DNA from 2 places in the Actinotalea sp. JY-7876 genome. Region 1 is predicted to be linked to the other one. Evidence: predicted binding sites of a transcription regulator. Region 1 holds the regulator's gene; the other holds the start of a gene.
The links. Region 1 encodes HrcA, which represses chaperone genes, less so after heat shock. Its sites were predicted from a motif close to TTNGCACTCGNNNNNNNCGAGTGCNAA; they were not measured.

Region 1 (10,472 bases):
GCAGGTGCGCGACCCCGCCACGGTGGCCGAGCTCGGTGAGTTCCTGGCGCCGTCGGCCACCACGCGCGCGCCCGACGACGTCGCCGCCACGGCGGCGGAGCTCGCCGCCGAGCTGGGTCCGGACGCCACGGCGCGCGCCGTGGCGCTGCGGCTGCACGAGCTCGTGGAGTACGTGCCGGGCGTCACCGCGGTGCACTCGACCGCCGCCGACGCGTGGGAGCAGCGCAAGGGCGTGTGCCAGGACCTCGCGCACCTGACGGTGGCGGCCCTGCGCAGCGCCGGCGTGCCGGCGCGCTACGTGTCCGGCTACCTGCACCCGCTGCGCGGCGGGGACGTCGGGCTCTCCGTCGTGGGCGAGTCCCACGCGTGGGTCGAGTGGTGGGCCGGCGACTGGGTCGCCTTCGACCCGACGAACGGGACCGACGTCGGCGAGCACCACGTCGTCATCGGTCGTGGCCGCGAGTACCAGGACGTCGCCCCCGTGCGGGGGACGTACGCGGGCGGGGGGACGCGGGCGCACGAGGTCACCGTGCAGATCACGCGCGAGGCATGAGGGCGCCGCGCGGCCCGGCCGCCGTGCCGGGGGACGGGGCCGGTCATGGGACCATGGTGGCGTGTCACCGATCCCGAGCGCCTCGCTGAGCAGCCGCATCCAGCCGGCCGCCACGCCGCCCGAGCTGCTGCGCAACTTCTGCATCATCGCCCACATCGACCACGGCAAGTCGACGCTGGCCGACCGCATGCTCCAGCTCACGGGCGTCGTCGACCAGCGCGCGATGCGCGCGCAGTACCTCGACCGGATGGACATCGAGCGCGAGCGCGGCATCACGATCAAGTCGCAGGCGGTGCGCATGCCGTGGGCGATGGCGGGGGAGGACGGCGTCCTCGTCCCCTACGCGCTCAACATGATCGACACGCCGGGCCACGTCGACTTCACGTACGAGGTCTCGCGCTCGCTCGCCGCGTGCGAGGGCGCCGTCCTCCTGGTCGACGCCGCCCAGGGCATCGAGGCGCAGACGCTCGCGAACCTCTACCTCGCGATGGAGAACGACCTCGCGATCATCCCCGTCCTGAACAAGATCGACCTGCCGGCGGCGCAGCCCGAGAAGTACGCCGAGGAGATCGCCAAGCTGGTCGGCGGGGAGCCCGAGGACGTGCTGCGCGTGTCCGGGAAGACGGGCGAGGGCGTGGAGGTGCTGCTCGACCGCATCGTCCGCACCGTGCCCGCACCCCGCGGGGACGCCGACGCCCCCGCGCGCGCCATGATCTTCGACTCGGTCTACGACACCTACCGCGGCGTGATCACCTACGTCCGCGTCGTCGACGGCCACCTCAGCCCGCGCGAGCGCATCGTCATGATGTCGACGCGCGCGCAGCACGAGCTGCTCGAGATCGGCGTCATCTCCCCGGAGGGGATCCCGACGCAGGGCCTGGGCGTGGGTGAGGTGGGCTACCTCATCACCGGCGTCAAGGACGTCCGCCAGTCCAAGGTCGGGGACACGGTCACCAACGCCGGCAAGCCCGCCGCCGAGTCGCTGGGCGGCTACGACGACCCCCGCCCCATGGTGTTCTCCGGCCTGTACCCGATCGACGGCACGGACTACCCGGTGCTGCGCGACGCCCTCGACCGGCTCAAGCTCAACGACGCCGCCCTCGTCTACGAGCCCGAGACCTCGGTCGCCCTCGGCTTCGGCTTCCGCGTCGGCTTCCTGGGGCTGCTGCACCTGGAGATCATCCGCGAGCGGCTCGAGCGCGAGTTCGACCTCGACCTCATCTCCACGGCGCCGAACGTCGTGTACGAGGTCACCATGGAGGACCGCTCGGTCATCCGCGTGACCAACCCGAGCGAGTTCCCGGGCGGCAAGATCGGCGAGGTCCGCGAGCCGATGGTCAAGGCCACGATCCTGTGCCCGAGCGAGTTCATCGGCGCCGTGATGGAGCTGTGCCAGACCCGCCGCGGCGAGCTCGGCGGCATGGACTACCTCTCCGAGGACCGGGTGGAGATGCGGTACACGCTCCCGCTCGCCGAGATCGTCTTCGACTTCTTCGACCAGCTGAAGTCCCGGACCCGCGGCTACGCGTCGCTCGACTACGAGCCCTCGGGCGAGCAGGCGGCCGCCCTGGTCAAGGTGGACATCCTGCTGCAGGGCGAGCAGGTCGACGCGTTCAGCGCGATCGTGCACAAGGACAAGGCCTACGCCTACGGCGTGATGATGGTGGGCAAGCTCCGTGAGCTCATCCCGCGCCAGCAGTTCGAGGTGCCGATCCAGGCCGCCGTCGGCTCGCGCGTCATCGCGCGCGAGACCGTGCGCGCGATCCGCAAGGACGTCCTGGCCAAGTGCTACGGCGGCGACATCAGCCGCAAGCGCAAGCTCCTCGAGAAGCAGAAGGAGGGCAAGAAGCGCATGAAGACGATCGGTCGGGTCGAGGTGCCGCAGGAGGCCTTCATCGCCGCGCTCTCGACGGAGTCCGGCGGCAAGGATGCCAAGGAGAAGGCACGCAAGTGACCCCCCGGCGGGTCGGCTCGTGAGCCCCGCGCTTCCCGAGGGGGCCGCACCACCGCCGGACGGGACCTTCCCCGACTGGCTCCGGCCCTCGACCGGCGCTGGCCCGCGCGGGTTCGGCGTCTACCTCCACGTGCCGTTCTGCACCGTGCGGTGCGGCTACTGCGACTTCAACACCTACACGGCGGCGGAGCTGCTCGCGGAGGCCGGTGGGCGCAGCGCGGGCCATGAGCGCTACGCCGAGACGGTCGCGCGCGAGGTCGACCTCGCCGCCCGCACCCTGGACGCCGTCGGGCGGACGCCGCGCGAGGTGGCGACCGTCTTCCTCGGCGGGGGCACGCCGACCGTGCTGCCGGCCGGCGACCTGGTGGCGATGGTGGACCGGCTGCGGGGCACCTGGGGGCTCGCGGCCGGCGCCGAGGTCACGACCGAGGCGAACCCGGACTCCGTCACCCCCGACTCGCTCGCGGAGCTCGCCGCGGGCGGGTTCACGCGCGTCTCGTTCGGCATGCAGTCGGCCGTGCCGCACGTGCTCGCGACCCTCGAGCGGACGCACGACCCCGACCGGGTGCCGCAGGCCGTCGCGTGGGCGCGCGAGGCCGGCCTCGCCGTCTCGCTCGACCTCATCTACGGCACGCCGGGGGAGAGCCTCGCCGACTGGCGGCGCTCGCTGGACGCCGTGGTCGCGTGCGACGTCGACCACGTGTCCGCGTACGCGCTCACGGTCGAGCAGGGCACGCGGATGGCCGTCCAGGTGCGGCGCGGGCTCATCCCGGCGCCCGACCTCGACGACCAGGCCGCGAAGTACGAGCTGGCCGACGACGTGCTCGGCGCCGCCGGCCTGCGGTGGTACGAGATCAGCAACTGGGCCCGCGAGCCCGGCGCCGCGTGCCGCCACAACGTCGGCTACTGGCGCGGCGACGACTGGTGGGGCTTCGGACCCGGCGCGCACTCCCACCTCGGCGAGGGCCGCGACGGCCGGGCGCTGCGCTGGTGGAACGTCAAGCACCCGCGCGCCTATGCGGACCGGCTCGGCGCGGGGTTGACGCCCGCGGCGGGCCGCGAGGAGCTCGCACCGCAGGAGGTCCGGCTCGAGCGCGTCATGCTCGGCGTCCGGCTCCGCGGCGGCCTGCCGCTCGCCGACGTCGGCCCCGCGGGCCGAGCGGCGGTGGCGGGCCTGGTCGCCGACGGGCTGCTCGACGCGCGGGCCGCGGGCGCGGGCAGCGCGGTCCTCACGCGCCGGGGGCGGCTCCTGGCCGACACGGTCGTCCGCGACCTCACGGGCTGAGCGTCCCGGGACGACGACGGGGTCGGTGCCCGTGGGCACCGACCCCGTCGGTCAGCGGGCGACCGTCTGCTCAGCGGCCGATCACTTGATGAAGCGGATGTTCACCGGGTAGCGGTACGCCTCGCCCTTGTTCGCGGCGACGCCGGCCATGATCATGAAGACCAGGGCGACGATGAACGCGACGTACAGGATCGAGCCGATCCCGAACGTGATCGCGGTGATGACGGCGAACGCGACGGCGGCGATCGTCAGCGTGATCTGGAAGTTGAGCGCCTCCTTGGACTGCTCCTCCACGAAGCGGCCCCGGTCCTTGTACATCAGCCAGATGACGAGGGGCGCGATGAAGCCGAGGATGATGCCGCCGAGGTGGGCGAACATCGCCCACTGGCGCTGCTCGGCGTCGGACAGCGGGACCTGCCCGGGCGGCGGGTAGCCCGTGCCCGGGTAGGGCGCGTAGCCGCCGGGCTGCTGGTACCCACCGGGCTGCTGCTGGTAGCCACCCGGCTGCTGCTGCTGCTGGTAGCCCGGCTGCTGGTAGCCGGGCGCCTGCTGGGGGCCACCGGGCTGCTGGTACCCGGGCTGCTGGTAGCCGCCGGGCTGGGTGCCGTAGGCGGGCGGGGGCGTGGCGCCCGCGGGCGGGCCGCCGGGCGTGCCCGCGGCACCGGGCGTACCGGGGAACTGGGGCTCGTCGGAGGGATTCGTCGTCATGTCGCTCTCACCAGCTTCGTCGTGTCGGGCTGACCGCAGCTGCCGGCCTCGTGGTCCCGGTCGGCGGTGCCGCCGGGGCCGAGCGGCGGTGCACCGGCTCGGTGCACCGAACACTAGCGAAGGCGCCGCCTCAGGGTGCGGTGACGAAGTCGATCAGCTCCTCCATGCGGCCGAGGAGGCTGGGCTCGAGGTCCCGGTAGTCGCGGACGCTGCGCAGGATGCGCTGCCACCCACGCGCGACGTCGGCCTGGTCGTCGGCCGGCCAGCCGAGCGTGCGCAGGATGCCGCGCTTCCACTCCGTGCCACGGTCGATGACGGGCCAGGCGTCGAGCCCGAGGCGCCCGGGGCGGACGGCCTGCCAGACGTCGACGTACGGGTGGCCGAGCACGAGCAGCGTGCCGGGAGCCGCGGCGCGCATGGCGTCCGCCGCGATGCGCGACTCCTTGCTGCCGGCCACGAGGTGGTCGACGAGCACGCCGAGGCGGCGCCCGGGCCCGGGCGCGAACTCCCGCACGGCGGCGGCGAGGTCGTCGACGCCGTCGAGGAGCTCGACGACGACGCCCTCGAGGCGCAGGTCGTCGCCCCACACCTTCTCGACGAGCTCCGCGTCGTGCTTGCCCTCGACCCAGATGCGGCCGCCGCGCGCCACGCGGGCGCGGGCGCCGTGCACGGCGACGGACCCGGACGCCGTGCGCGTCGGGCGCTGCGGGGCGGGGGCGGTGACGGGGGGCGTGAGCTCGACCGGCTCGCCGTCGACCCAGAAGCCGGGGCCGAGCGGGAAGGTGCGGGTGCGACCTGCGCGGTCCTCCAGGACGACGACGTGCATCCCGCCGGACTTCTCGACGCGCACGACGGCGCCGACCCAGCCGGTCGTGACCTCCTCGACCACGAGCCCGACGTCGGCGGCGAGCGGCCGCGACGAGGGCTTGCGCCGGTGGTGGGGGCTGGTCGGCCCCTGGCCGGGGGTCGGTCCGGCGAGGACGTCGCGTCCGTAGCGGTCCATGGTCCTCCGTCGGCTCGTGGCTCGCGACGGTGGGCGCCGCGCGCGGGTAGGATTGGCACTCGGACCCTGAGAGTGCCACATGCGACGACGCCCGGCCGTGCCGGGCGTGCTGTGGGAGAGGAGGTGTCATGAGCGAGGACCGCAGGCTCGACGTGCTGCGCGCCATCGTCGAGGACTACGTCGAGACCCAGGAGCCGGTCGGCTCCCGCGTGCTCGTCGAGCGGCACAACCTCGGCGTGTCGCCGGCCACGATCCGCAACGACATGGCCGCCCTCGAGGACGCCGGGTACATCGCGCAGCCCCACACCTCGGCGGGCCGGGTGCCGACGGACAAGGGCTACCGCCTCTTCGTCGACCGGCTCTCGACCGTCAAGCCGCTGTCGGCCGCGGAGCGCCGCGCGATCCAGACGCTGCTCGAGGAGGCGGTGGACCTCGACGACGTCGTGGACCGCTCCGTGCGCCTGCTCGCGCAGCTGACCCAGCAGGTCGCCGTCGTGCAGTACCCCTCGCTGCGGCGCTCGGCGCTGCGGCACCTCGAGCTCGTCCCGGTGGGCCACGACCGGCTCCTCGTCGTGATCATCACGGACAACGGGCGCGTCGAGCAGCGCGTGCTGGACCTCGGCGAACCGGTCGCGGAGCGCGTCGTCACCGAGCTGCGCGCGCGGCTCAACGCCACGGTGGCGGGCCGCCGGCTCGTGGACCTCGCGGAGCCGCTCGACCGCATGACCCAGGCGTTCGCCGTCGCCGACCGGCCGATCGTGCTCCGCGTGATCAAGGTCGTCGAGGACACCCTGGCCGAGGCGACGGAGGAGCGCATCGTCATGGCGGGCGCGGCGAACCTCGCGCGCAGCGGCACGGACTTCCCGCACACCATCCGGCCCGTGCTCGAGGCGCTGGAGGAGCAGGTGGTGCTGCTGCGCCTGCTCACCGACATGGCCGAGGACGCCGCGCCCGTGTCGGTGCGGATCGGCAGCGAGAACCAGCACGCCGGACTGGCGGAGACCTCCATCGTCGCCGCGGGGTACGGTGCGGACGGCGATCCGGTCGCGCGCATCGGCTCGCTGGGACCCACGCGCATGGACTACGCGGGCACGATCGCCGCGGTCCGGGCCGTCGCGCGGTACCTGTCCCGGATCCTCGCCCCCTGAGCCCCGGCGCACCGCCTCGGCCCGACCGGCCGCGGCCGCCCCAGACCCGTCCGACCGCCGCCCGACACCGGACCCCCCGGTCCAGAGAGTGACACGTGAGCAGCAACTACTACGAGGTCCTCGGCGTCAGCCGCGACGCGACGCAGGACGAGATCAAGAAGGCGTACCGCCGGCTGGCGCGTGAGCTGCACCCGGACGTCGCGACCGGTGAGGGTGCGGAGGACCGCTTCAAGGACGTCTCGCGCGCCTACGAGGTGCTCTCCAACCCCGAGAAGCGCCAGATGTACGACCGCGGCGTGGACCCGACCGCTCCCGGCGGCGGCGGCGGCGCGAACTTCGGCGCCGGCTTCGGCTTCCAGGACATCTTCGAGACGTTCTTCGGTGCCGCCCAGGGCGCGTCGGCGCAGCGCGGTCCGGTGCCGCGCGCCCGGCGCGGGCAGGACGCGCTGGTCCGCCTCGACATCGACCTCGCCGAGGCCGCCTTCGGCGTCCACCGCGAGGTGCCCGTCGACACCGCGGTCCTGTGCGGCACCTGCCAGGGCTCGTGCTGCCGCCCCGGCACCTCGCCCCGCACCTGCGACGTCTGCGGTGGCCGTGGCGTCGTGCAGCGGGTCGCCCGCTCCTTCCTCGGCCAGGTCATGACCTCGAGCCCGTGCGCGGCCTGCCACGGCTTCGGCACGGTCATCCCCGAGCCGTGCCCGGAGTGCTCGGGCGAGGGGCGCGTCCGCAGCCGCCGCACCCTGTCGGTGGACGTGCCGGCCGGGGTGGACACCGGCACCCGCATCAAGCTCACGGGTCAGGGCGAGGTCGGCCCCGCGGGCGGCCCGCCCGGCGACGTCTACCTCGAGGTGCGCGAGCGCAACCACGAGACGTTCGTGCGCCGCGGCGACGACCTGCACTGCACGCTCGAGATCCCGATGACGGCCGCGGCGCTCGGGACGGTGGTCGAGCTCGAGACGCTCGACGGCCCCCGCGAGATCGACATCCGGCCGGGCACGCAGCCGGGCGACGTCGTCGTCGAGCGGGGCCTGGGGATCGGCCACCTGCACGTGGGAGGCCGCGGCGACCTCAACGTCCACGTCGACGTGCAGGTGCCCACGACGCTGGACGACGAGCAGGCCGAGCTCCTGCGCCGGCTGGCGGAGCTGCGCGGCGAGGCCCGTCCGGCGTCCCGCGTCGCCCCCGCCCACCCCGGCGTCTTCTCCAAGCTGCGCGACAAGCTCGCGGGCCGCTGACGTGAGCGTCCGGTGAGCGCCCCGGTCTTCCTCGCGGAGCCGGGGCAGCTGTCCGGTGCCGCACCGGGCGGCGCGTACGTCCTGCAGGGCGGCGAGGCGCGGCACGCCGGGGTCGTGCAACGTCGCCGCGCGGGCGAGCGTGTCGACGTCGCCGACGGCGCCGGCGTGCGGCTGCGGTGCGAGATCGCCGCGGTCGAGCCGGGTCGCCTCACGCTCACGGTGGTCGACGTCGTCGTGGAGCCGCAGGCCTCGCCCCGCCTCGTCCTGGTGCAGGCGCTCGCCAAGGGCGACCGCGACGAGCTCGCGATCGAGGCGGCGACCGAGGTCGGCGTGGACGAGGTCGTCCCCTGGCAGGCCGCCCGCTCGATCGTGGTGTGGCGCGGCGAGCGCGCCGCGAAGAGCCGCGCGAAGTGGCGCGCCACGGTGCGCGAGGCGACCAAGCAGTCCCGCCGGGCGCACGTGCCGGCCGTCGCCGAGCCCGTGGACACCGCGGGGCTCGCTGCACGCGCCGCCGCCGTCGTCGCGGCGGGCGGCGTCGCGCTCGTCCTGCACGAGGAGGCGAGCGTCCCGCTCACCGAGGTGCCGCTGCCCGACGGCGGTCCGGGCGGTGCCGCCGGGGCGGAGGTGCTCGTCGTCGTCGGCCCGGAGGGCGGCATCTCGGCCGAGGAGGTCGAGCGCCTCGAGGCCGCCGGCGCGACCGCGGTGCGGCTCGGGCCGCACGTGCTCCGGACGTCGACGGCGGGGCCGGTCGCCCTCGCCCTCCTCGCCGCACGCACGGGCCGGTGGGGCTGACCCGCGAGCCTGCGGTCACCGTCCGCTAGCCGACGGTGAACGTCACCTCGACGCGGTTGTCGGACGCGCCCGCGCCCTCGGTCTCGGACATCGACGCCTCCCAGACCTGGAGCGTCCACGTGCCCGGGTCGAGGTCCAGCTCGATGCTCCACGGCCCGATCTCGCCGTTGGCCCCGGCCTCGGTCCAGCCCTCGACGACGACGTCCTCGGTGCCCGCGGCCACGACCCGGTAGCTCAACGTCGCCTCGTACGCGGTGCCCTCGCCGGTCGCCGTCACGGGCGAGGTGACCTGCTGGCCGGCGAGCGGTGCCGTGATCGAGTTCGGGCCGTTGACAGCGGGTGCCGCCGCCGGCTCCTCGGTGGGGGCGCTCGTCGCCGCCGGAGAGGTGGTCGCGGACGCGCTCGGTGAGGGGGTCGCCGACGACGAGGCGGTCGGGGACGCGCTCGGTGAGCCGCTCGTGGCGGGCTCCTCGGTGCCGGTCTGGCAGGCCGCCGCGGCGCCGGTGACCAGGCCGGTCACGGCGAGGGCCAGCGCGGTGCGCCGGAGCGCCGTCGTGCGTCGTACCGCGACTCCAGACGCGGCGGGCGATGCGGTCGAGCGGGTCACGTGGGCTCCGTCCGTCGGGTGGGTGCCATGGTGGCAGGCGCCGCCGCCAGCGCGCGCCAGGCGCCGCGGCTAGCCTGTCGGCATGTCGCGCTCACCCAGCACCCCGGCGCCCGGTCGCGCCGACGACTGCCTGTTCTGCCGCATCGTCGCGGGGGAGGTCCCGGCCACCGTCGTCGCCTCCGACGAGCACGCCGTGGCGTTCCGCGACCTGGACCCGCAGGCCCCCGTGCACGTGCTGGTCGTCCCGCGCGAGCACCACCCCGACGTCGTGCGCCTCGCGGCGGCGTCACCGGAGCTGCTCGCGGCGGTGGTGCGCCTCGCCGAGGAGGTGGCCGAGGCCGAGGCGGGCGGGCAGTTCCGCCTCGTCTTCAACACCGGCCCGCACGCCGGCCAGTCGGTGTACCACGTGCACGGCCACGTGCTCGGCGGGACGCAGCTCGGGTGGTCCCCGGGCTGATCGTCCGGCCGCCGTCCGGGTGGGTGCGCCGGTACGATGGGTGAGCGCCGTCACCCGGCGCGCAGCCTTCGCCCGACCACGTCGCACGACCACGCGACACGACGACCTCCCGAGGAGACGCGGCCCCCGGCCGACCCATGTCAGACACATCTGCGCGACGCCTGCACGGCGCAGGCGGCGGCGACGTCGAGCACCGCATCGTCGTGCCGTCCCACCTTCCGGCGGTAGCCCTCCTGGGAACGGGGGACGAGGTCCTGCGTGCGGTGGAGGCCGGGTTCCCGGGCGTGCGGATCCACGCGCGCGGCGACCAGATCACGCTCCAGGGCCCCCCGGGTGACGTCGCCCTGGTCTCGCGCCTGCTGGACGAGCTGCTCGAGGTGGCCGCGAGCGGGACCGAGCTCAGCGGCGACGTCGTCGCGCGCTCCGTGCGCATGCTCACGGCCGCGACGGCCGCCCGGCCCGCCGAGGTGCTCACGCAGAACGTCCTGTCCAACCGTGGCCGCACCATCCGGCCCAAGACGGTCGGTCAGAAGGCCTACGTCGACGCGATCGACCGCCACACCATCACGTTCGGGATCGGCCCGGCGGGCACCGGGAAGACCTACCTCGCGATGGCCAAGGCCGTCCAGGCCCTGCAGGCCAAGCAGGTCAACCGCATCGTCCTGACGCGCCCGGCGGTCGAGGCCGGGGAGCGGCTCGGCTTCCTGCCCGGCTCGCTCAGCGAGAAGAT
Region 2 (10,472 bases), 1.4 Mb from region 1:
CCTGGGGTCGCGCCCCGGGACCGGGGCGGCCCGCGTCGCGCGTCCGACGCACGGCGGGCAGGCGGGGCTCGGTGTGGGCGTGCCCGCCCGCGCGACCAGGCGGGCACGCCCTTGAGCCGGGACCCCTTGGCGAGTCCCCTGGGACGGACTCGCGTCCGGCCCCGACCCCTCCAGCGTCCCTCCTGTGCGGCGGCCCGTCCGGGGTCCTAGGTCCCGCGGACCCGCTCGGCGCCGCGACCGGGCGCCCGTGATGTCCCTGGACGGGGCCTTTGGTCCCGCGGACCTTGGACTCATGTGCACGGCGCGCGCCGGTGCAAATCTGGTACCAGAGCTCGGGAACACGGGCTCCCGGCGCGGCGAGGCCGCGGCGGCACGTCCTGGGAGGGTCAGCATGTCCACCACCACGAAGGCGGTCCCGAAGACCACCGACACCACCATCTACCAGGAGCAGATCGTCACGCGCGCGTCGACCCGCAAGGTGCTCGCGATCGCGCGGATCACGATCGGCTTCACGTTCCTGTGGGCGTTCCTCGACAAGACGTTCGGCCTCGGGTTCGCCACCCCGGCCGAGCGCGCCTGGATCAACGGGGGCACCCCGGCCCAGGGCTTCATCATGGGCATCGAGGGCCCCTTCGCCGGGCTCTTCCAGGTGTTCGCCAACCCGTTCGGTGACGTCCTGTTCATGCTCGGTCTGCTCGGCATCGGCATCGCGATGGTCTTCGGCGCCGGCCTGAGGATCGCCGCGGTCACCGGCACCCTGCTGATGTTCTTCATGTACCTGGCGCAGATCCCGTTCGTCCTCGGCGGCACGAACCCGATCGTGGACTCGCACTGGCACGAGGCCCTGCTGCTGATCATCGCGGCCGCCACCCTGGCGGGCGACACGTGGGGCGTGGGCAAGATCTGGGCCCGGATCATCGGGAAGCACACCTGGCTCCGCTGAGCCACGGCACGACCGAACGCAACGCGAGAGCGCTCAGCCTGCGGGCTGGGCGCTCTCAGCGTTCCCCAGGGCGCAGCACGAGCTCCCGGACCGCCGCGTCCGTCACGGCCTCGCGGCTGAACGGCCAGGGGAACGCCTCGCCCCGGGCCCAGGCGTCGAACTGGTCGGTGTAGTGCACGCTCCCGGGATGGCCGGAGGCGCCGGTGAGGTTCACCCACGTCGAGCCGTCCAGGTCGCCGAGGTCCACGACCATCCGCATCGACGGCGCCGACGTCACCGCGAAGGAGCCGCTGGCCGCGTCCCAGGCAGTCGCGTTGACGATCGACGACCCGCCGCCGACGGCGAGCGGCCGGGGGTTGACCAGCTGTCGCACCGGCGCGGGGACCCCGTCGGCTCCGAGCACGGGGTGCTCGGGCGCGGCGGTGTGCAGCCGGCCCCACTGCCAGGCCGCGGGCTCGCTGCCGAGCTCGACCGTCAGCCGCAGCCGCGCGGTCGACAGCGAGCGGGACAGGATCTCGTCGCGGCTCTCGACGACGTTCACGGTCCGGCGGTCGTCCCACCACGGGTTGGCGGGGTCCTCGAGCAGCCGCACCACGACCTCGAGCCAGCGGCTGTCGCCGCTCGGCCACTCCTCCTGCGGCAGGTCGTCCCAGAACGTCAGCTCCAGGAGCGTCGCCCAGACGGCCGAGAAGTACGCCGCCGCGGCCGAGTCCGGCTCCTGCTCGAAGTCCCAGTCGCGCAGCAGCTCGACGGCCTGGCCGGTGAAGCCGTCCTCCACCGGGGCCGCAAGGAGCGCGGGCACGAGCGCTGCCGCGTAGGGGCTCCACGCGTCGTTCTGGAAGCTGGTCATGGCCGCGGCGTCCAGGGGGACGCCGGCGACGACCGCCTCCTCGATGAGGGCGCGGATCCGCTGCGAGCGGTAGCCGTAGTCCCAGTCGCTCGTGAGGAAGGGCGGCTGCCCTGCGGCCGTGACGGCCTGGTTCGCCGCGACGAGGTAGCCGGCGGCCGGGTCGACCGCGGCGGGCATCTCCTCGGCCGCGACGTAGCCCTGCCAGTCGTAGCGCGAGTCCCACCCCGGACGGGGCCAGGTGCCGTCGGCCGGGACGGGGCCGTCGGCGACCCGCGCGCGCACGGGGATCTTCCCGGGCGCCTGGTAGCCGATCTGGCCCTCGACCGTCGCGAAGACGATGTTCTGCGACGGCACGTCGAACAGCGCCGCGGCCGCGGCGACGTCGTCGGCGTCCTGCGCGAGCGCCATCGCGAAGACGGCGTCGGCCGTCCGGCCGGGCTCGAGCGCCGTCCACTGCAGCGCGACCTCGGGGACGCCGCGCCGCCCCTCGGGCAGCGGGGCGCCGGCGACCCGGCCGATGCCGAGGGCGTCCGAGACGATCGGCCCGTGCGCGGTCGAGCGGACCTCGATCTCGACGGGCTCGGCGCCGGCGACCTCGATCACCTCGGTCCGCGTCTCGAGCGGGAGCTGCTCGCCGTCGCGCAGGTAGGTGCCCTCGTCGGGGTCGGTGCGCTCGATGAAGAAGTCCGTCACGTCGGCACCGAGGTTCGTCAGCCCCCACGCGAGGTGGGCGTTGTGCCCGATGACCACGCCGGGCATGCCGGAGAAGGTGAAGCCGGAGGCCTCGAACGGGCACTGCGGACCGACCTGCGTGCAGTACAGCCCCATCTGCGTCCAGATGCCGGGCGCCGAGATCGACAGGTGCGGGTCGTTCGCGAGGAGGGGAAGCCCCGAGGCCGTGTGCTCGCCGGCGACGACCCATGAGTTCGAGCCCGTGCCGTCGCCCTCGCCGAGCATCGTCGGCACCGCGTCGATCGCGCGCCGCGCGGCGTCGAGCGCGACCTCGAGGTCGTCCGACAGCAGCGTCGAGGGATCACCCGCGCCGTCGGGCAGCGCGACGACGGCCGACGCCGGCACCACCTCGCTGAGGATCGGCGTGTTCGTCTCCTGCGGGTACCGCGGGAACAGCTCGTCGACCCGCGCGATGTCGCGCACCGTCGTGTACGTCACCGCGCGCGAGAGCTCGTCGCCGTAGTTGCCGCGCAGGTCCCAGGCCATGGCCTTGAGCCACGTCAGCGAGTCCAGCGGGGTCCACGGCTCGGGCTGGGCGACGTCGACCTGCAGGCCCAGCACGGCGTACTCGAGGCCGAGGGACTCCGCGTCGTGCGCCTCGAGGTAGGCGTTGACGCCGTCGGCGTAGGCCTCGTAGTACCGCCGCGTGTCGGCGTCCAGCAGGTCCCACTCCGCCTCGGCGACGTCGCGCCAGCCGAAGGTCCGGATGACGACGTCGGCGGCGAGCGCCTCCTCGTTCTGGCCGACCAGCTCGGAGAGGCGCCCGGCCGTCACGTGGCGGCGGTAGTCCATCTCGAAGAAGCGGTCCTGGGCGTGGACGTAGCCCTGGGCCGCGAAGAGGTCCTCGGCCGTGTCCGCGTAGATGCTCGGCACGCCGCGGGCGTCGCGCAGCACCGTGACGTCCGCGCTCAGGCCGGGGACGTCGATGGCGCCGGAGTCGTCCGGCAGCGGCCGACGCACCACCGTCGCGGCGACGCCGACCACGACGACGAGCGCGAGGACGACCACCGCGGCGGTACCGACGAGAAGACGCAGGGCACGACGACGAGGCACGCGGCGAGCCTAACCGGCCGCGGGCGAAGGGCCCGCGCGGGCGTGCGACGACCCGGCGCGGAAGCCGTGGAGCCGGCGCGGCCCGCCGTCGTACCATTGGCACTCGGACGCAGCGAGTGCCAGCCCCCAACCGGCCCGGCGAGGCGTGCGCACCGCGGCCCGGACACCATCGCCCGACCTGGAGGAACCAGTGCCCACCTACTCGTACGCGTGCACGGCCTGCGAGCACCGCTTCGACGCGCAGCAGGCCTTCACGGACGACGCGCTCACGCAGTGCCCCCAGTGCCAGGGCCGGCTGCGCAAGCTCTTCGGCAACGTCGGGGTGGTGTTCAAGGGGTCCGGCTTCTACCGGACCGACGCGCGCGCCGAGACCGGTGCGAAGAAGAAGGCGTCGAGCTCGAGCTCGTCCGGGTCCGACGGCGCCTCGGGCGGCAACGGCTCGTCCGGCACGTCCACCGCGGCCCCGGCGCCGGCGGCGTCGGGCGCCGGCGGGTCCGGCGGGAGCGGGTCGAGCGGCGGGGCCACGACCTCCACGGCGTCGACGACGTCGAGCACCACGAGCACCGCGCCGGCCGCGGGCTGACCGCCGCGCCACCGTCCCCAGGTCGGGCGCGCCGCGCGCGTCCCCAGGCCCGCGGGTCCCGCACGCCGCCGTCGGCGCCGGGTCCCTAGCGTCCGGGCATGGCCGACGTCCCGCCCCTGCTCCGCGTCCGCATCGCCCTCTGGCGGCTACGGCGCGTCCTGGTCGCCGCGGCCCTGGTGGTCGTCGCGCTCGCGGTCGCCCGCACCGCCGCGCCGCCGCCGCCCGCGACCACCCCGGTCGTCGTGGTCGCCCGCGACGTCGCGGCGGGCACCGTGCTGGACGACGACGACGTCCGGCTCGGCGGGCTGCCGGCCCGCTGCGTGCCCGCGGGGGCCGGTCAGGACCCGGCGGACGTGGTGGGCCGCACGGTCACCGTGGCCCTGCCCGCAGGGCTCCCGCTGGTGACCGGCGTGATGGCCGGTGAGCGCTTCGACGTCGACCCGCCCGACGGGACCGTCGTGGTGCCCGTGCACCTCGCCACGGCGGTGGCCACGACGCTGCGCGCCGGGGACCGCGTCGACCTCGTGGCGGCGCGGGACACGTGGGGCCCGTCCGACGACGTCACCCAGGACCCGGCGCCCCCGGCGCCCTCGGTGCTGGCGCACGGGGCGCTCGTCGTCGAGGTGCGGACGGCGGCCGACGCGGACGGGGGCCTGGGAGCCGGGACCGCTGCCGCGGACCCGACGGTCCTGGTCGCCGTGCCGCCCGACGAGGGCCGCGCCCTGGCCGCCGACGCCGGCTCGGCGCTCGGGGCCGTCCTGGTGGGATGATCGCAGGGTTGACCATCCTGATCCGATCCGGGGGCACACCATGATCAGCGGGTTCAAGAACTTCATCCTGCGCGGCAACGTCGTCGACCTGGCCGTCGCGGTGGTCATCGGGGCGGCCTTCAGCTCGGTCGTCACCGCGCTCGTCGACGGCCTGCTCAACCCGCTCGTCGCGCTCATCGCCGGGGACACGGACCTCTCCCAGGTCCTGACGTGGTCCGTCGGCTCCCAGGGCACGGTCTTCTCGATCGGCATCATCCTCGACGCGCTGCTCAAGTTCCTGCTGGTCGCCGCGGCCATCTACTTCTTCGTCGTCATGCCGATGAACAGGCTCGCGGAGCGCCGCAAGCAGGGCGCCGAGCCCGAGCCGGCGTCGCCGCCCGAGGACGTGCTCCTGCTCCAGGAGATCCGCGACCTGCTGGCGCAGCGTCGCGACGCCTGACGCACCCTCCTCACCAGTGCGGCGGCACGTCCCGCCGGAGCCGGTCGTCGTTGCTCTCCGGGGCGTCGCCCCAGCCCGCGTCCGACGCGTCCGGGCTGCGTGGCAGCACCGACGAGTCCGGCGCCTCGGTGCCCGGTGCGGCGGTGCCGCCGGTCGCGCGACGGTGCCGTCGCCGTCGCGGGACGACGGGAGGCGGCGGCACGGCCGCGCCGTCCGGGGGCGGCCCGGCCGTCTCGTCGCTCGCGCCTCCGGCCTCGGCCCCGCCGTGCCGGCTGGGGGTCACGGCCGCCTCACCGGGACCTGGACCGCCGCACCGCGCCGTTGATGGCCGCGTCGACCCGAGACCCGCGTCGCACGAGCCCTAGCTCGGCCCGGAGCGTCGCGGCCAGCTCGTCGCCGTCGCGGGCGACGCCGTCCGAGGTGATCCAGGCGACGAGGTCGTCCAGCTGGTCGTCGCTGTACGCGCCGATCGGCAGACCGCGCTCGACGTCCGGCCGCGGCGAGCGCGCGGCGGGCACGACGTCGAAGAGCGGGTCCATGGTCGGTGCGGAGTCGCGCCGCAGGTCCGAGAGGGCCGGCATCGCGGCACGGCGGGTCGCTGACGACCGCACCGGTCGGCGCACGGGCTCGGCGTCGGCGCCCGCCCCGGTGGCCCGCTCGTCGGGTCCGGGCGCTCCCGGGGTCACCGCACCCGGCACGGCGGCGGCGGACGCACCGCCCTCCGGCGCGCGCTCCGTCGACGAGCCGCCGTCCGACCCGCCGTCGTCAGACCCGCCGCCCTGCGGCGCGCCGTCGTCGGACCCACCGTCCTCAGACGCGCTGTCCGCCTGCTCCGCCGGCTCGTCTCCCTCCGCCGCCCGGGGCGCGGCGGTCGGTGCCGCCGGTCCGGCGGCCGGGGCAGCGGGCTCCCCGACGGGCGCCGGCGCCTCGGCGACCACCGCACCGGGCTCCGCGGCGTCGGGCGCCTCGCCCGACGCCTCCGGCTCGGGCGGGAGGGCGGGGACCGTGACGCTCCGGCGGGGCGGCGGGGCGGCGGCGCGGCGGCGCCGGTAGGAGTCCATCACCGCCGACGCGACCGCGTCCGCCTCGCCCTGCGGGTCGAGGAAGGCCGCGGCCGACCAGACCTGGACGACCGTCCAGCCCAGGCGCTCCAGCCGCTCGGGCAGCTGCCGGTCGCGGACCCGGATGCTCGGCTCCCGGACGTAGTCCTCGTCGTCGGTGAGCACCGCCACGAGCATGGCGTCCGGCATGTCGGGGTGGCCGACGACCAGCGGGATCCGCGAGCCGTCGAGGCCGTGGTCGAGCTCGACCACGAGCCCCATCCGCCAGAGCCGCTCCGCCAGGTCGAGCACCAGCCGGTCCGGCTCGGGGCCGCGGGCCGCGGGCCGCGGGCGGTCCGTCTCCGGCCCGGCGGCGGTGCGCTCGGCCGCGAGCTCGAGCAGCTCGGCGAGCATCCGCGCGCCCGGGGCTCGCAGCCGGTCGGCGTCGAGCTCCTCCGGGCCGAAGCAGCTGACCACTGTCAGCCGGCGCCGGACCGCCCCGAGCGCCTCGAGGAGCAGCCCGGCGCCGCCGTTCTCGCTCAGCGCGCCGAAGCGGTGCAGGACCCGGCCGTGCGGCGTCCGGCCGAAGCCGAGCGAGAGGATCACGGCCTCGCGGCTCAGGCCCTGCGCCGAGGCGACGTCGACCACGGCGAAGGGCTCGGGACGCTGGACGCGGAAGAAGCCGCCCAGCGAGGGGTTGTCGCGGACCTCCGCCATCACGGCGTCGCGCACGGCCTCGGCGTGCACGGGCGAGGCCGTCACGACGGCGAGCGACTCCTCGGGGCGGGTGAGCGCGTGCTCGACCACGAGGTCCACCACGTGCTCGACCTCGGCCCGCGTCGCCTCCACCGCGCCGTTCGCCGCCGGCATGCCGCTCCCGGCGACGACGTCGAGCCGGAGCAGCGCCGACGCGGACGGCAGCGGCGTCGCGACCAGGCGCCCCGCGTAGCCGTGGTCGGCCAGGAACTGCGTGAGGTGCGGGTCTCGGCGCGAGGAGTCCGCGTGCAGCGGGATCGCGGGCAGCACCGCCGCGAGCTCCGTCATCGCCGAGCCCGAGGCGCAGCGCGAGTCCCCCACGACGACGACCTGGCGACCGCGGGCGAGCGCGCACACCACCGCCTCGAGCGGGAGGTGGTTCGCGCCGTCCAGGATGACGAGGTCCTCGACGCGGCGGGGCGGCAGCAGGTGGGGCACGAGCATGGGCGCGGAGACCAGGCACGGGCGCAGGTGCCGCGTCACGGCCGGGTAGCGCTCGACGGCCTGGCGCAGGCTCGTGAAGCGGTCCTCGACGATCTCGCCGAACAGCTGCTGCGACTCCTCGTCGGCGGCACGCAGCCGCGCGCGCAGGCTCTCGCGGATCGACGCGCGGTAGAGGTGGGCACGGTCCTGGAGGTGACGCAGGTCGAGCGTGCGGAACTCGGCGACGAGGCGGGCGAGCGCGGCGCCGTCGTACCCCGCGAGCGCGGGGTCCTCCGCCAGGACGAGCTCCAGCACCGTGCTCCACCACGCGAGCTCGAGCTCGGCGGTGACCATCGGCGCCGGCACGGCCCGGTCGGCCAGGTCCGCGAGCAGGGGCCCGAGGCCGCGACGGTCCAGGGCGCGCACGAGGGCGGTCCGCTCGGGGAGCGTCTCCAGGGCCGAGCGGTCCTGGTGCAGCCGCCGCAGGTGCTCGGTGAGGTCGGGCCACGGCAGGCCCAGGAGGTCGCCACCGCGTGCGGTACCGGCGAGCACGGCGCCGAGGGCCTCGAGGTCCTCGCGGACCTGGGCGTACTCGTGCTCGACGTCCGCGAGGCCGTCGGGGATGCGCGGCCAGCCGCCGGCCGGGCAGTGGGCCTGCCAGAGCTCGCGCTGGGCCTGGACGTCGACCAGCGCGGCGTGGAGGTCCGCGACGGGGCGCCCGGGGCGGACCATGTCCTTGGCCTGCTTGCGCAGGCGGCGCCGCAGGCCGCCGCTCATCTCGATGCCGCGCTCCGCGCGCCACTCCTTGGTCGCCGTGGCCGCGACGAGGTCGGCCGCCGAGCGCTCGAAGACCAGCGGCTGGAACACGTCGAGCGCGCCGCGGACACCCGCGAGCATGCGCAGCTGCTCGCCCCACTGCGCGGGCGTCGCCGCGCGCGTGAGGCCCGTAGCCTCGGCGACCCGGGCGACGTCGGCCTGGAGCCGGGGCAGGGACGCGGTGAGGAGGCGCTCCACGCGCTCGAGGGCCACCGCGGCACGGTCGTCGGTCGGCAGGTCCGCCCCGTACCAGGGGGTCGAGCGCGCCGTCGACGCGAAGGCGCCGAGACCCGCGGCACGCACGAGGTCCGTCGCGGCCTGCGCGCGGCGCTCACCCGTGAGCGACTCCGCGACGGGCGCGGACAGCCGGACGGTCGTCTGCGGCGCGGGCCGCACCGACGTCAGGCGCGCGAGCGCCTGCAGCGCGTCGTAGGCGGACGTGCCCCACGGCTCGCGGCGCGCGTGCAGCCCGGCGATGTAGGCGCCCAGGCGGCGGCGGCGGTCGAGCAGCTCGCGCTGGACGATGGCGACCTTCTCGCCGTCGACCTCGACGGGCTCGACAGTCATCGCCCCGAGCAGGCGCCGTGCCGAGCGCGCGCGCCAGCCCGAGTCCGGGGCGACGTCGAGCACCAGCTCGTCGAGCCCCAGGGCGGCGAGGCGGTCGGTGAGCGCCTCCGCCGCGCGCCGGTGGCCGGGCACGTACAGGACGGTGCGACCGCTCGCGGCGGCGTCGGCGACGACCGCGGCGAGCGTGCCTGCGACGTCGCTGCCCGCGGGCGCGTCGACCAGGAGGTGGTGGCCCGCCGCGACCGCGTCGAGCACGTGCTCCTGGACGGGGTCGAGGTCCCCGACGCCGCGCTCCTGGTCGAGCGGGCGGTCACCGCGCAGCGGGCTGGGCAGCGGGTGGCGCAGGGCGTCGACGGCGCGCCGGTCGCCCGCGAGGGCTGCCACCAGCTCGTGCTCGTGCAGCGTGTCGGCCTGCGCGTCGAGGTCGGCGACGAGCGCCTGCTCGGGGTGCACGAAGGTCCCGACGAGGACGCGCTCCTCGATGCGGAAGTCGTCGAGGACCGCCTGGCCGAGCGACGTGAGCCGGTCGAGCGCGGGGCGCGGGTCGAACCCGGACGCGGTGAAGGCGCCGCGCGCGAGCGCCGTCGGGTCCAGGAGGGCACCGCGACCGCGCAGCGCCGTCGCGAGCAGGGGGTTGATCTCGAGCGACGGCTCGAGCACGAGGTCGTAGTCGCTCTCGCCACGGCCCCGCGGCGTGACGGCGACGGGCCGCAGGAGGACCGGGGCGCGGACCGCGCCGGCGTCGCCCCGGGCCGGGCCCGGCCGGGCGCCGCCGGGCCGGGTCGTCTCCGCGAGGCGGTCGACGTCGTCGTCGTCGGCGGCGGCGTCCCGCGGCTCGGTCCAGGTGGCGACCCCGATCGCGAGGAACGCCGACGCGATGCCGTAGCGCTGGGCGTGCTCGTCGGCGAGGGCGCCGACGGCGCGGGCCCGCCGCTTGGCGGCCGAGAGCGCCGAGCCCTCCCGCACCAGGTTGGACAGGCGCGTGGGTCGGCCCGCGAAGAGCTGGGCGATGCCCGAGGGGTGGGCGGCCGAGAGGTCGAGCTGCGCGTCGCCGAGCCGGTCGACGTCGGCCAGCGCGGAGTGGCCCCCGCGGGCGACCAGCGCGCTGCGCCACTCGTCGCGGACGCGCGCGACGAGCTGCGCGGTCGTCAGGGGCGGCACGGCGACAGGGGCAGACCCGGACCCGGGGACCTCGCCGCCGGGTCCCGGATCCTGGTGGAGCTCGGGAGCGGTCACGGCCTCACGCTAACTGCGCCAACCGCGCACGCACGGGTGCCGCGCCGTCGGCGGCGCACCTCACGCGGACGCGCCTGACCGAGTCCCGGGTGGGGGGCTCGGCGGCGGCGGCAGTCCCGCGGCGACGTCACGCGGGACGGGCACCGGATGCCGGTGCCGGCCGGAAGTGAGAACAGTGCGCACCGCGCAGGGGGCAGGCGATGCGCACTGTCAGGGCAAGTGTGCCCTCGTCCGGCATCGAAGGTCAAACACCTCGTTGAATCG

Region 2: H2O74_RS03950 (FmdB family zinc ribbon protein) is a predicted target of HrcA. The motif match lies at 3,675-3,701, and genes of this name have one in related genera.

What each region holds. Positions count from the first base shown of each region.
Region 1 is NZ_CP059493.1:2,180,445-2,190,916, reverse strand. Features, by position in the region: gene H2O74_RS10265 (transglutaminase family protein) at 1-553, shown strand, start outside; gene lepA (translation elongation factor 4) at 615-2,507, shown strand; gene hemW (radical SAM family heme chaperone HemW) at 2,527-3,792, shown strand; gene H2O74_RS16660 (DUF4870 domain-containing protein) at 3,874-4,500, opposite strand; gene H2O74_RS10245 (DUF3097 domain-containing protein) at 4,631-5,503, opposite strand; gene hrcA (heat-inducible transcriptional repressor HrcA) at 5,632-6,651, shown strand; gene dnaJ (molecular chaperone DnaJ) at 6,747-7,886, shown strand; gene H2O74_RS10230 (16S rRNA (uracil(1498)-N(3))-methyltransferase) at 7,899-8,678, shown strand; gene H2O74_RS10225 (Gmad2 immunoglobulin-like domain-containing protein) at 8,704-9,285, opposite strand; gene H2O74_RS10220 (HIT domain-containing protein) at 9,368-9,742, shown strand; gene H2O74_RS10215 (PhoH family protein) at 9,880-10,472, shown strand, end outside.
Region 2 is NZ_CP059493.1:810,421-820,892, reverse strand. Features, by position in the region: gene H2O74_RS03960 (DoxX family protein) at 392-943, shown strand; gene H2O74_RS03955 (penicillin acylase family protein) at 999-3,578, opposite strand; gene H2O74_RS03950 (FmdB family zinc ribbon protein) at 3,769-4,161, shown strand; gene H2O74_RS03945 (SAF domain-containing protein) at 4,260-4,931, shown strand; gene mscL (large conductance mechanosensitive channel protein MscL) at 4,972-5,370, shown strand; gene H2O74_RS03935 (hypothetical protein) at 5,381-5,653, opposite strand; gene H2O74_RS03930 (hypothetical protein) at 5,661-10,208, opposite strand.